2 linked regions of the Catenulispora sp. EB89 genome follow. The protein of the gene in region 2 interacts with the protein of the main gene of each other region in a pairwise test. Links are inferred from orthologs where the notes say so. Each region holds a gene or a part of one and is shown on either strand. Other genes may lie near its edges.

Region 1 (7,080 bases), on a different replicon or contig from region 2:
GGCTCCACTCTGGAGGAGATCCGCGAGGCCCTGGACTACGGCGTGGTGAAGATGAACATCGACACCGACACGCAGTACGCCTTCACCCGGCCGATCGCCGACCACATGTTCAAGAACTACGACGGCGTCCTGAAGGTCGACGGCGAGGTCGGCAACAAGAAGACCTACGACCCGCGCACCTACGGCAAGTCGGCGGAGACGAACATGGCCGCGCGCGTCGTCGAGGCGTGCACGGACCTGCGCTCTGTGGGGACGAAGCTCAAGTAGTCCTCTGACAGTGCCAAATGGGGCGTACTCCTTTCATAGGGAGCACGCCCCATTCTTCTTAGTGTTCTTAGACTTCTTAGAACGAATACCGCACGCGTCCTGAGAACCGCTCGAACCCCAGCCGCCGGTACACCGGCGCGCCGAGAGCGGTGGCGGTCAGGGTCGCGCTCTTCGCTCCGGCCTGGAAGGCGCCGTCGACAGCGGCGGCGGAGACCAGAGCACCCAGTCCGCGCTTACGTGCGGACGTCTTGGTGGCGACCCAGTACAGCCCGGCGGAGTCCTCGTGCCGGAGCGCCAAGGCGCACGCGGCCGGTTCCCGCTCGAAGTAGGCGACGAACGCGTGGACATGCGGGTCAAGCAGAACGGCGTGCGAAGCGAAGTGCGTCACTGTCTCCGGGTCCTGCTCCGCCTCGATGCGGAGGGCGCGGTGCACCTCGGCGAAGGCGTCCGCCTCCTCCGGGTCGCGGACCTCCGCGAGCTCGATCTCGGGGCCGGGCGTCGGGACGGCCGGCGCGGAGGCGATCCCCATATCCTCCAGCTCGATACCGCGGGCCATACCGGCGGCCTCAGCGGCTGCTATGAGGTCCGCGTCGCCATCGACCGATGCCCACAAGTTCAACTTCTGGCCGTGTTCGGCACCGAAGGACTGGAGCGCCGCGATGGCCTTCTCCGCCGGCACTGTGCGATCGAACCGCCGTGCGGAGCTGTAGAACAGCGACCGCAGGAAGGGACGCACTGACGCCACCATCAGCATCCCCGCGTCTTCGCCGACGACGGTGCCGTCCTCGTGCTCGGCGAACAGGCGCGCGGCGGCCAGGGTGGTCCGGTCGCTCTGGTCCAGGAAAGTCATACCGCGCATCATCCCCAGATTCCGCGGGACTGTGCGCGGGACAAACGACCCACTCCTTGCGGCGCACCGCTATGTGGACGAGCTGGGTACCGGCGCGGGCAGGATCGCAGGGATCGCCAGCGCGTGCGGTCCGTCCACCGGATCGAGTTCGTAGAGCATGCGGCGCACCTCGTCGAGCAGCGAGCCGTGTACGGACCACTTCTCTACGGCGAACGCTCCTATAGGGAGCATGTCCTCTATAGCCGAGAGCTGATGGTCCGCGGCGGCGGTGATGATGACCTTCAGCTCCTCCAACACCTGGCGGCTGTCCCGGTCCGGGATCTGCAGCCGGCCGAAGCGGTTCAGGGCGCGGCCGACGTCCAGCAGCAGTATCGCCAGGGCCTCGGGGACCTCGGTGCTCGCCGGCAGCCCGCGGGCGCCGTTGGCGAGGTCGTTCAGGCCCCGCAGCAGGCTGTTGAGTTGCGAGGAGACGTGACTGAGGCAGATCGCCGCCTGGTCGACGCGGTTGACCTCCGGCTCCAGGGCCGAGCGCCGGGGGTGGTAGCGGACGGCCTCCTCGGCCTGGTCGGCGATGTCCTCGGCGTCCGCGCTGTCGCCGCGCAGTGCGCGGGAGCGCTCCAGCCACTTCTTCGAGTCCGCCGCGGACCACTCGGAGCCCAGAGCTTTGGAGACGTCTCTGCAGAGCTGCGCCAAGTCGTCCGCCAGGTCGGCCAGGTCCTTGGCCGCGGTGTCGCTGTAGGTCGGCGGCGCGACCAGCGCGTTCGCGACGACGCCGACCGCGGCGCCGACCAGCGTGTCCCAGATGCGTTCGACGCCGTAGCCGCGGCCCAGGCTGTAGACCAGCAGCGAGGTGGTCGCGACCTGGTTGACCTGGGTGCCCAGGCGCAGGGTCCGGCCGATCATCAACGCCACGATCACCAGGGCCGAGAGCGTGAACCAGGTCAGGTCCACGAACCGGCCGAGCGCCAGGGCCGCGAAGACGCCCAGGAGGACCGCCGCGACCTGCTGGAGGCCGCGCCGGAAGGTCTGGTAGATGGTCACCTGCATGGTGATCAGGACGGCCACCGGCGCCAGGACGGCGTGGAACTGCGGATGGCCGTGATAGATCACACGCTTGGCGATCTCCCAGGCCACGGCGCAGGCCAGGGCGGTCTTGAGCGTTTGTATGAACGCGTCGCGCTCGCGGTTGAACCAGTGCCGCACGCCGTGCAGCCGGAAGGCCCGCACCGAGTGCTCGATCCCGGAGCGCAGCGTGGTGTGGCCACGGCCGAGCAACTCCCTGGTGAACTCGCTGATGGAGTCCGTGGAGCGTGGCATGGGGCGATTGTTGCAGAGATACAGATCTTCCCAGAAGGACCGCGATGATGACCGTGAAGCCCGCATCGGGATACGCTGAGGCCGCCATCATTTTGATACGACTGGTACCCACAGCGGACTGGATCGTTGACAGATAGAGAGCCCATGGATTCCGCAGAGTCCCGCCTGGCCGTAGGCGTGGTCGGTACCGGCCGCGTCGGTTCGGCCCTCGGCGCCGCCCTGCAGCGCGCAGGCCACCGCGTGGTCGCCGCTTCCGGCGTGTCCGAGCAGTCAGTCCGCCGGGCCGACAAACTCCTGCCCGGCGTGCCCCTCCTGCCGCCGCAGGAGGTGCTGGCCGGCGCCGACCTCGCGCTGCTCACCGTTCCCGACGACGCGCTGCCGGGCCTGATCGAGGGCCTGGTGGCGACCGGTTCGATCAAGCCGGGCACGATACTGGCGCACACCTCCGGCCGCTTCGGCTTCACCGTCCTGGACGCGGCCACCCGCGTCGGCGCCCTGCCGCTGGCCCTGCACCCGGCCATGACCTTCACCGGCACCGAGGTGGACGTGGCGCGGCTGGCCGGCTGCTCCTTCGGGGTGACCGCCCCGGACCCGCTCCGGCCCATCGCCGAGGCCCTGGTGGTGGAGATGGGCGGCGAGCCGGAGTGGATCGAGGAGACGGCGCGGCCGCTCTACCACGCGGCCCTCGCGTACGGCTCGAACTACCTGGTCACCCTGGTCGCGCAGGCCGAGGACCTGCTCACCGCGGCCGGGGTCCGGGAGCCGGGCCGCATGCTCGGCCCGCTGCTCGGCGCCGCGCTGGACAACGCGCTGCGCTCTGGCGACCTGGCCCTGACCGGGCCGGTGGCGCGCGGGGACGCCGGGACCGTCGCGGCGCACCTGGAGGTGCTGGCGGAGCACGACCCGCAGGCCGCCCGGGGTTACCGCGCTCTGGGACGCCTCACCGCGGACCGTGCCATGGCATCCGGGATGCTCTCCGCGGAGAAGGCCGAATCCCTGCTCGGAGTGCTGAACAAGGAGTCTGACGCATGACCGCGCTCGTCCACACCCGCGCCGAACTTCAGCCCTTCTTGGATGGCTTCGCCAATGGGAAGCGTGGAGTCGTCATGACCATGGGGGCTCTCCATGAGGGTCACCTGGAGCTTCTGAAGAAGGCCCGCCACGACTGCGACCTGGTCGTCGCCACCATCTTCGTGAACCCGCTCCAGTTCGGCCCGAACGAGGACTTCGACCGGTACCCGCGCACGCTCGACGACGATCTCAAGCTCTGCGCAGAGGCCGGAGTGGACGTCGTCTATGCGCCGGCCGTGGAGGAGGTCTACCCGGGTGGGCAGCCGATCGTGAAGGTCACTCCGGGGCCGATGGGGGAGGTGCTGGAGGGTGCGTTCCGTCCCGGCTTCTTCACCGGCGTCCTGACCATCGTGAACAAGCTGCTCAACCTGACAGACCCGCACATGGCGTTCTTCGGACAGAAGGACGCCCAGCAGCTCGCTCTGGTGCGCCGCATGGTGCTGGACCTGAACATGCCGGTGGAGATCGTCGGCGTTCCGACAGTCCGCGACGAGGACGGCCTCGCCAAGTCCAGCCGGAACCGCTACCTCAGCCCTGAGGAGCGCACTACGGCGCTCACTCTGTCGCGCGCACTGTTCGCCGGACAGGCGAAGACCGCGGAGGGCGCGGACGCGGTGCGGGGAGCCGCGAACGCCGTCCTGGAACCCGCCGTGGCCGCCGGCCGGATCGATGTGGACTACCTCGCACTGGTCGACCCGCGGGACTTCTCGGAAGTCTCTCCGACGTTCTCTGGAGAGGCCGTGCTCGCTCTGGCGGCCCGCGTCGGAACGACCCGCCTCATCGACAACCTCCCCCTCACCCTCACCACCCCCGGAGCGCGCTGATGTACCGCACGATGCTCAAGTCCAAGATCCACCGGGCCACGGTCACCCAGGCCGACCTGCACTACGTGGGCTCGGTCACGATCGACGAGGACCTGATGGACGCCGCCGACCTGCTGTCCGGCGAGCAGGTCGCGATCGTCGACATCGACAACGGCGCGCGCCTTGAGACCTACGTCATACCCGGGCAGCGGGGCACCGGCGTGATCGGCATCAACGGTGCCGCCGCACGTCTCGTGCACCCCGGGGACCTGGTCATCCTGATCTCCTACATGCAGGTGGACGACGCGGAGGCGCGTAGTCTTCAGCCGAAGGTGGTGCACGTCGACACCGAGAACCGGATCGTCGCCCTCGGGGCCGATCCGGCCGAGCCGGTGCCGGGTTCACAGGTATTGAGCCGGGGCGACGTCACCGCGAACTGACGGGGTACCGGCCTACCACCGGTACGTGAGGGGCGATTGAGATGGTCCAGCGGCTTAGGGCACCCCACCCGGGGTGGCGGGCGTACGCGGACACCGTCGTGGTGGGGTCCGGCGTGGCCGGCATCACGGCGGCGCTGGCGGCGCGTCAGGCCGGCAGCGTGCTGCTGGTGACGAAGGCGCGCCTGCAGGACGGGTCGACCCGGTGGGCGCAGGGCGGCATCGCCGCGGCGCTCGGTGTCGGGGACAGTCCGGAGGCGCATCTGCAGGACACGCTGGTGGCCGGCGCGGGAGTCTGCGACGAGGACGCCGTGCGGGTGCTGGTCACCGAGGGCCCGGCGGCGGTGCGGCGGCTGATCTCGCTCGGCGCCGAGTTCGACAAGACCGCGGACGGCGCCATCGCGCTGGGCCGCGAGGGCGGGCACCTGGCCGACCGCATCGCGCACGCCGGCGGCGACGCCACCGGCAAGGAGGTCTCCCGCGCGCTGATCGCGGCGCTGGAGCACACCATCGGCGAGATCGAGGTCATCGACCACGCGCTGGTTCTGGACCTGCTCAAGGACGAGCACGGCGGCGCCGCGGGCGTCACCCTGCACGTCATGGGCGAGGGCGCGCGCGACGGCGTGGGCGCGGTGCACGCCAAGGCCGTGGTGCTGGCCACCGGCGGCATGGGGCAGGTCTTCGACGCCACGACGAACCCTTCCGTGGCGACCGGGGACGGCGTCGCCATGGCGCTGCGCGCCGGCGCGGAGGTCGCGGACCTGGAGTTCGTGCAGTTCCACCCGACGGTGATGTGGCTGGGCGGCGCGGCGCGCGGCCAGCAGCCGCTGATCTCCGAGGCGGTCCGCGGCGAGGGCGCCCACCTGGTGGACGGCAGCGGGGTCCGCTTCATGGTCGGGCAGCATCCGCTGGCCGAACTGGCGCCGCGTGACGTGGTCGCCAAGGGCATCATGCGGCGTATGGCGGAGACCGGAGAGCCGCATATGTGGCTCGATGCGCGGACCGGTGTCGCGGAGTTCTCCGACGAGTACTGGCGTACGCGGTTCCCCACCATCCGCGAGTCCTGCCTCAAGCACGGGATCGACCCGGCCAAGGATCTGATTCCGGTGGCGCCGGCGGAGCATTACGCGTCCGGAGGCGTGCGGACGGATATATGGGGACGTACTTCTATCCCGCGCTTGTACGCGTGTGGAGAGGCCGCCTGTACCGGAGTGCACGGAGCGAACCGCTTGGCGTCCAACTCTTTGTTGGAAGGACTCGTCTTCGCAGAGCGCATCGGTGCGGATCTCGCCAAGCGTCTGCCGTGGACGGAGACTCCGGTTCCGGTAGAGGCTCCTGAGGACGTGGAAGACGTTCTGCTGGAGCCGTCGGTGATGGCCGAGGTGCAGCACACCATGACCGCCGGCGCAGGTGTCCTGCGCAGTGCGCAGTCGCTGGACCGTACCGCCGGCGAACTGGAGCAGCTGGCCGGGCACGCCTCCGAGGCCCCGCACCTGGAGGCGTGGGAGGCGACGAACCTGCACCTGCTGGCCAGCGCGCTGGTGAAGGGTGCGGCTCTGCGCAACGAGACTCGCGGGTCGCACTGGCGTGAGGACTTCCCGGACAGCGGGGACCGCTGGCTGGTGCGCCTGGCGACGCGTTTGGATCCCGGGACCGGGAAGCTGGTCACTGAGAAGCAGCCGCTGCGCAGTGCAGAAATGGATGGAGTGAAGCCCTGATGAGCTCGTTGTCCCCGGACGTCGCCAAGGCGCTGATCGATGGTGGGCTGGACCCGGAGTACGTGGCTTCGGTGATCATGATGGCCCTGGACGAGGACCTGGCCGACGGGCCGGACGTCACGACCGAGGCGACGGTCTCGGCCGACGCGATGGACACCGCGGACTTCGCGGCGCGCGCGCCGGGCGTCGCCGCGGGGGTTCCGGTGGCCGCGGCGGTGTTCGACCTCGTGTCGCAGGGCACGGCGAAGATCCAGCAGGTGGTGAAGGACGGCGACCGGGTGGAGCCCGGCACTGTCCTGTTCACTGTCACCGGCGCTACGCGGGATCTCCTTACTGGCGAACGCACTGCGTTGAACCTCCTGTGTCACCTCTCAGGGATCGCTACGCAGACCCGCCTCTGGGTGGACGCGGTAGAGGGCACAGGCGCGAAGATCCGTGACACCCGTAAGACGACGCCCGGGCTGCGTTCTCTGGAGAAGTACGCAGTGCGGTGCGGCGGCGGCGTGAACCACCGCATGACGTTGTCCGACGCCGGTCTGGTGAAGGACAACCACGTGGTGGCCGCCGGCGGCGTCGTGCAGGCCTTCGAGGCGGTGCGCAAGGCGCACCCGGGGCTG
Region 2 (6,952 bases):
GGAGCCGAAGTCCGAGCTGCGCGGCTCCACCCTCGGCGACGCCTTCGGATTCGGCTGGTTCCTCAACGGGATCGGCGGCATGCGCACCTTCGGTCATGGCGGCAGCGGCAACGGCCAGTTCGCCGAACTGCTCGTGGTCCCCGAGCGCGGCTTCGCGATCGTGGCGCTGAGCAACTGCGCCCCGGAGGGCTACCAGCTGAACCAGGACGTCGTGAAGTGGGCCCTGGAGCACTTCCTCGGCGTCGTCGAGGAGGACCCGGAGCCGGTGCCGTACGACGCCGCGCGCAACGGCGACGTCGTCGGCCGCTACGAGATCGACGCGATGAACCTGGACGTCGCCGACGACGGCGCGCGCCTGACCCTCGCGGTCGGCATCAAGCCGGAGATCCGCGCCGCCTCCGACACCGAGATGCCGCAGGACTATCCGGCCGCCGCGATGGGCTTCCTGGCCGAGGACGGCGACGACTACATCATCACCGACGGCGGGTTGAAGGGGCAGCGCGGGCTGTTCACGCGGGACGAGAGCGGCGCGGTCGTCGGGATCGACATCGCGGGGCGGTTGTTCGGCCGCGTCCGCTGATCACCGCCGGCGGGCTCGGCGCGAGGTGGGCCGGACGCGGGGCGTCTCACGAATCGTGGGAACGCCCCGCGTCGCTGCTCCAGTCGTAGAAGACGCGCTCGACGACGGCGCGGGCCCGCCGGGCGCCGCGCCGGTACTCCTCGACGAACTCCTCGCTGTTCTCAGAGCCCAGATACATGGCGATGCCGGCGCGTTCCTTGATGTCGTTCGGGATCGAGTCGCCGGCCCGGCCGCGGACCAGCATGATGCCGTTGCGGACGCGCGTGGCCTCGATCCAGGCCTCGTCCAGGATCTCGGCGTCGTCGGGCTCCAGCAGGCCGGCGTCCGCGGCGCCGGACAGGGCCAGGCGGGTGCGCGTGGTCTGCAGGGCCGGGACCTCGTGCGCGTGGCAGAGCTGGAGCAGCTGCACGGTCCACTCGACGTCCGACAGGCCGCCGGGGCCGAGCTTGGTGTGCAGCGCCTTGTCCGCGCCGCGCGGCAGCCGCTCGGCCTCCACGCGGGCCTTGATGCGGCGGATCTCGCGCACCGCGGTCTCGTCGAGCCCTGATACCGGACGGCGCAGCGGGTCAATCAGCTCCATGAACTCGCGGCCCAGCTCGGGATCGCCGGCCACCGGTTCCGCGCGCAGCAGCGCCTGCGACTCCCAGACCTCCGACCAGCGGCGGTAGTACTCGGCGTAGGAGCTGAGGGTGCGCACCAACGGTCCCTGCCGGCCCTCGGGGCGCAGGTCGGCATCGATGATCAGCGGCGGGTCCGGGGTCGGGATCTGGAGCAGCCGGCGCAGTTCGTTGGCGACGGCGTGCGCGGCGTCGGTGGCGGCACGTTCGCGCTGCGGGGAGACGGGAGAGGCGCGGCGGACGGAATCCGTCGCGGCGGCGCCGTTGCTCGCCACCGCCGCACTGGACGGCGCCGAACTGTTCGCGGTCGCGCCCCACGCGATCTCGTCCGGATCCGTCTCGACACCGTCGTCCGGCAGCGGATCGTGGACGAACAGCACGTCCGCGTCGCTGCCGTAGCCAAGTTCGCGGCCGCCGAACCGGCCGACGGCGATGATCGCGAAACGGGTCGGCAGCGGCGTGCCGAGACGGTTCTCGATCGCCGTGGTGGCGGCCTGCAGCGCACCGCTCAGCGTCGCCGCCGTCACCGCGCTCAGGCCGTCGCCGACCTGCTCGACGGTCAGCAGACCCAGCAGATCCGCGGCGGAGATACGGAAAAGCTCGCGACGCCGCACCGCGCGCGCCGCGGCGACCGCCGCCTCCGGAGTCGACGCGCGGCCGACCGCGGACAGGATCTCGGCCTCCAGCACCGGCCGGGCCCGGGGCACCAGGTTGGCCGGATCCCCCAGGATGGCGACGGCTTCCGGCGCCCTGAGGAGCAGGTCCGGCGCGTAGCGGCCGGAGGCCAGCACCCGCGCCAGGTGTTCGGCGGCGGCGCCTTCGTCGCGCAGCAGCCGCAGGTACCAGTGCGTGTCCCCCAGCGCCTCGGACGCCTTGCGGAACGCCAGCAGGCCGCCGTCGGGGTCCGCCGCGTCGGCGAACCAGTCCAACATCACCGGCAGCAGCGTCCTCTGGATCGCCGCCCGCCGGCTCACCCCGGAGGTGAGCGCCGTCAGATGACGGAGCGCTCCCGCCGGATCCGTGTAGCCGAGTGCTTCCAACCGTGACTGCGCAGCCTCCGGTGACAAGTGAACAGCACCACCCAATGCGGCCTGGCCCGGCGTCAAACGGGCCACCGCGTCTAACAACGGTCGGTAAAAGAGCTTTTCGTGCAGCCGCCTTACTTCCCGCTTGTGACGTTTCCATTCACCGTTCAGCTGATCCACGGGATCTTTTCGAAACCCCATGGACCTCCCGAGGCGGCGCCGCTCGACCTTCTCCTCCGGCAGCGTGTGCGTGCGCCGGAGCCGGTGGATCTGCAGCCGGTGCTCCAGCGTCCGCAGGAAGCGGTAGGCGTCGGCCAGGGCCGCCGCGTCCGTGCGACCCACGTATCCACCTGCGGAAAGAGCCGCGAGGGACTCCAGGGTTCCGCGCTTGCGCAGCGCGGGATCCGTGGGGCCGTGGACCAGCTGCAGCAGCTGTACGGCGAACTCGATGTCGCGCAGACCGCCGGAGCCGAGCTTCAGCTCGCGCTCGGCGTCCTTGGCCGGGATGTGTTCGACGACACGCCGCCGCATCGCCTGCACGTCCGCGACGAACCCGTCGCGCCGCGAGGCCGCCCACACCATCGGCGTGACGGCCTCGACGTACTTGGCGCCGAGGTCCCGGTCCCCGGCGGCGGCGCGCGCCTTGAGCAGCGCCTGGAACTCCCAGGTCTTGGCCCAGCGCTCGTAGTAGGCGATGTGGCTGGGCAGCGAGCGCACCAGCGGGCCGTTCTTGCCCTCGGGGCGCAGGTTCGCGTCGACCTGCCAGATGGCGCCCTCGGAGGTGGTGTCGGAGCAGACCCGCATCAGCGTCGCGGCCAGCTGGGTGGCGGTGCGCAGGGCGAGGTGTTCCTCGTCCGGGTCGGTGCCGTCGGGGGCGGCGGCGACGAACACCACGTCCACGTCGCTGACGTAGTTGAGCTCCCGGGCCCCGCACTTGCCCATGGCGATGACCGCCAGGCGCGCCGGCGGGGAGTCCTCGGGGAGTTCCGCGCGCGCCACCGCGAGCGCCGCCTCCAGGGTGGCGGTGGCCAGGTCCGACAGATCGGCGGCCGTTTGGTCGTACGTGGCGGTGGCGTCGTTCTTCTGCGCGCTGCCGATGTCCCGCGCCGCGATGCCGAGCAAGGCGTCCCGGTACGCGACGCGCAGGGCGTCCCGGGCCGGGATCCCGGCCAGCGCGGCCACCGGGTCGGGGGCGTCGGGGGCGGCCCCGACCGCCTCCAGCATCAGCCGCCGGAAGGCCGGGGCCAAGTCCTCGACGTCGAACTCCACGAGCCCGTGCCAGCCCTCCGGATGACGCTCCAGGTGCTCCCCGAGCGCCACGCTGACCCCGAGTACGCCGAGCAGCCGGTCCTGGAAGGGTTTGGCGGCGGCGAGGGTGGCGGCCAGGGTGTCGGCGTCGTCGGCGGCCGCGAGCAGCCGGCCGGTCGCGGCCAGCGCCTGGTCGGGGTCGGCGGTGCGGCCCAGGGCCTCCAGGAACAGCGGATCGCCGCGCAGCTCGCCGAGCGGGGCCTCGTCCAGGGTCCGTAGGGCGGATTCGGGGTCGGCGAATCCCAGCCTGACCAGTCGCGAGCGCGCCGACTCCGGTTCCCGGCCAAGTGCCGCCGTCTGTGCCACCCGGCCCAATCTAGCCGACGACGATCGCGACCGGCGCGTCGTGTCCGGGGGCCGGTCGCGGCGCGGACAGGGCCGGGGATCGACAGGGCCCGATCACGCCCGATCGCCGCTGATCACCGCCGATCACACCGCCTGGCCGCGCATCCGCCGATAGAAGTACAGGCTGTCCGGACAGAACTGGTTCTGCGCGATGCTCTCTTCCAGCTCGGCCTCGGTGAGGAAGCCGAACCACTCGACCTCCTCCGGCTGCGGCACCACGGGGCCGGTGACGGTCGCGGTGTAGACCGAGCCCCACTGCGGCACCCGGTCGTGGTCGAAGCGCCACCGGCCGATCGGCCGGAGCACGACGTTGCGCTGCCCGACCTCCTCGGCGGCCTCCCGGCGCGCGGCCTGGTCGTAGGACTCGCCGGCCGGGACCATGCCGGCCACGAACATGTCGTAGTACTGCGGGAAGACGCGCTTCACCGCGGCGCGCCGGTGCACCAGGATCCGCCCGGCGTTGTCGCGGAACAGGATGTCGACGCTGCGGTGCCGCAGGTTGTTGTCGGTGAGTTCGCCGCGGCGCACGATCCGCAGGATCCGGTCGCTCTCGTCGACTTCGTAGACGAGCTCTTCGTCGGGGTTCACCGGGTTATCAAAGCATGGCGGAGGCCCCTGAATCCTTCTGGCGCGTGCGCACCTCTTATCCCCGGAGCCGGTCGTGCGGCGGGCTCGTCGAGCGGGAGAGGACGCCGGGGATGATATGGACGGGTGCGGGAGTCGTGGCGGCGGTGCTGGTGTGCGCTTGCGTCGTTTCGGTAATGCGGAAGCGGGGTCGGACGCGTGGGTGAGGCGGTGCCGGCCTGGCCGGGCGAGCAGCTGGTGCGGGCGGCGCAGGAGGGGGACGCCGAGGCCGTGCGGGCGCTGGTGTCGGGGTCGTATCCGCATGTGCTGAGGTTCGCCAAGACGCTGTGCGCGACGCCTCAGGACGCGGAGGACGCGGCGCAGGAGGCGCTGATCATCCTCTACAGCCGGATCGGGATGCTCCGGGCGACGGCGGCGCTGGCCTCGTGGATGTTCCGGATCGTGCGGAACGAGTGCCTGCGGCGGGCTCGGTTCTGGGCGCGGAGCGGGCCGCGGGGCGGTGGTGCCGGCGGCGGCTTCGGGGCGGGCGCTGGCGGCGGCGGCTTCGGGCCGGGCGCCGAGGCCGTCTGCGGGCCGGCGGAGGACGACGTGCTGGCGCGGCTGGAGGCCGAGGCCGTGGTCGCGGCGATCGTGGCGCTGCCGGAGGACCTGCGCAGGGTCCTGATCCTGCGGGACGTGCAGGGGCACTCGGGCCGAGCCGTCGCCGACGCGCTGGGGCTGAGCCTGGCGGCGATGAAGTCGCGGCTGCACCGGGCTCGGGCGCAGGTGCGGGCCACGCTGCTGGCGGACGGCTCGGAGGAGGCGGGCCGTGGCTGAGGGCGGGCAGTTCGCGAGCGCGTCGCTGACCCGGCATCTGGCGCGCGGCGTGATCGGCTTCGGCGGGATCGCCGGCGGCATGGCCCTGATCCCCGTCGTGGGGATCGCCGGGCTGCTGCTGGTCCCGGTCGGGATGGTGGCGCTGCGCGGCTGTCCGATGTGCTGGACGATGGGGCTGGTGCAGACGCTGTCGGCCGGGAGGGTGCGGCGCGAGTGTGTGGACGGCCGGTGTGAGCTGCGGCTGCCCGGCGGTGACTCTTAGGAGCGTTCTCAGCGGCGTTCTCAGGAGCGCGCTCAGGGGCGTTCTCAGGGGTGATCGAAGAGCCGCCCGACCATCGGGCCCAGCCACGGCTTGCGCCCGAACGAGAACATCCGGCCGGCCGCGATCTGCCGGGCCTGGGAGCTCCGCCTGCTCGCGGTGAGCACGAAGGCCACCGGGTCGACCCAGATGTGGCAGTCGGTGGCGCCGGGCGCCGGGTCGCGGTGCGTTTCGACCCGGGGCCCGTCGATGTCGATGCCGATCGTGACGCCGCCCCGGACGTGGACGCGCACCGCGGCGTGCAGGGACGCGGCGCGCGCCACGTCGACGGTGCGCGGGATGGTCTCCAGGTAGGTCAGGGAGATGATGAGCCGCGCGATCTGCGGCGGGACCAGCCACTTCTGACCGGTGGCGCGGGCCACGTCCAGGGTGTGCAGCACGGTCTCGCTCAGGAACAGGCCGACGACGGCGGCCAGCGGCAGCGGGGCGTCGTTCCCGAACCACGGGACCGGGCACGGCTCCTCGGGGTCGCGGTCCTCCAGCGCCGCGACCAGCATGGCGGCGCCGTCGCGGATCTGGCCGGGGGCCGCGAGGTAGGCGTCGGGGGCGGCGTGCGAGAGCGTCGTGGCGTTCAGCACCGCGACCCGCTGCGCGAGATCGGGGTGCTCGGGCACGAAGGTGTCCCAGTACTCGATGTCGAAGACGCCGGCCGCCACCGCGGCGTAGGCGGTGCACGCCAATCCGAGGTGCACGGCGACGTCGGCGGCGTTCCAGCCGGGCAGCAGCGAGGCGGACTTGGGGTTCCCGATCGCGGCCACCACCCGCGCGGCGCGCTCGGCGAGCTCCGGAGCGGCGGCCCGTGCTGCTGCCAAATCTTCGGCGAGGGTGGTACGGGTGCGCGACATCGGGCCTCCCGCTGGGGTCAGACTCCTTGGACCAGGCGTCTGCCAGGACAGCAGCCGGGAGCGGGCCGGTCAAGGGGCGGGCGGCGCGGCGCCCGCGTCACCCTGCTGTTTTGCCCGTCACAAGGAGGGTCTTCCCCACAGTCCGCCGGTCCTGGATCGCGGTGTGCGCGGCCCCGGCGTCCTCCAGCGGGAACCGCTGGCCGATCACCGGCCGCAGCGTCCCGTCGGCGGCGGCGCGCAGCGCGGACTCGGTCAGGCGGCGCATGTCCTCCGGGCCGGCGGTGGGGCGGACGATCCTGATGCCGCGGGCCTCGGCGTCGTCCTCGGGGATGGCAGTCCACTGGCCGCTGGCCAGGCCGTAGGTGAGGATGCGGCCGCCGCGGCGCAGCTGGCGGTAGGCGGTGTGGCCGGTGGCGCCGCCGACGCCGTCGAAGACGACGTCCACGCCTTCGTCGAGCTGCTCGGGCCAGGCCGGGTCGAGGTAGTCGACGGCCTGGTCGGCGCCGAGGGCG

What was found. The genes of interacting proteins can lie anywhere in the genome.
Region 1: the proteins of ABH920_RS10905 (region 2) and panC interact in binary tests that used the Escherichia coli proteins (3 or more experiments, as listed by UniProt). The link is inferred for Catenulispora sp. EB89 from one-to-one orthologs.

What each region holds. Positions count from the first base shown.
Region 1 is NZ_JBGCCU010000005.1:428,113-435,192, forward strand. Bases 2,436-5,395 are described here. They hold panC (pantoate--beta-alanine ligase), read left to right. Parts: upstream 2,436-3,462; coding sequence 3,463-4,329; downstream 4,330-5,395. Other genes in these bases: ABH920_RS14115 (Rossmann-like and DUF2520 domain-containing protein), read left to right, coding at 2,579-3,466; panD (aspartate 1-decarboxylase), read left to right, coding at 4,329-4,748; ABH920_RS14130 (L-aspartate oxidase), read left to right, coding at 4,790-5,395. Outside these bases: fbaA (class II fructose-bisphosphate aldolase), read left to right, coding at 1-267; ABH920_RS14105 (GNAT family N-acetyltransferase), read right to left, coding at 344-1,117; ABH920_RS14110 (aromatic acid exporter family protein), read right to left, coding at 1,187-2,434; more of ABH920_RS14130, read left to right, coding at 5,396-6,463; nadC (carboxylating nicotinate-nucleotide diphosphorylase), read left to right, coding at 6,463-7,080. UniProt on the Escherichia coli protein: Catalyzes the condensation of pantoate with beta-alanine in an ATP-dependent reaction via a pantoyl-adenylate intermediate.
Region 2 is NZ_JBGCCU010000004.1:277,197-284,148, forward strand. The notes cover bases 2,712-5,543. They hold ABH920_RS10905 (NUDIX domain-containing protein), read right to left. Parts: upstream 4,464-5,543; coding sequence 3,960-4,463; downstream 2,712-3,959. Other genes in these bases: ABH920_RS10900 (bifunctional [glutamine synthetase] adenylyltransferase/[glutamine synthetase]-adenylyl-L-tyrosine phosphorylase), read right to left, coding at 2,712-3,836; ABH920_RS10910 (RNA polymerase sigma factor), read left to right, coding at 4,659-5,276; ABH920_RS10915 (hypothetical protein), read left to right, coding at 5,269-5,538. Also shown: ABH920_RS10895 (serine hydrolase domain-containing protein), read left to right, coding at 1-580; more of ABH920_RS10900, read right to left, coding at 627-2,711; ABH920_RS10920 (maleylpyruvate isomerase family mycothiol-dependent enzyme), read right to left, coding at 5,583-6,440; ABH920_RS10925 (zinc-binding dehydrogenase), read right to left, coding at 6,538-6,952.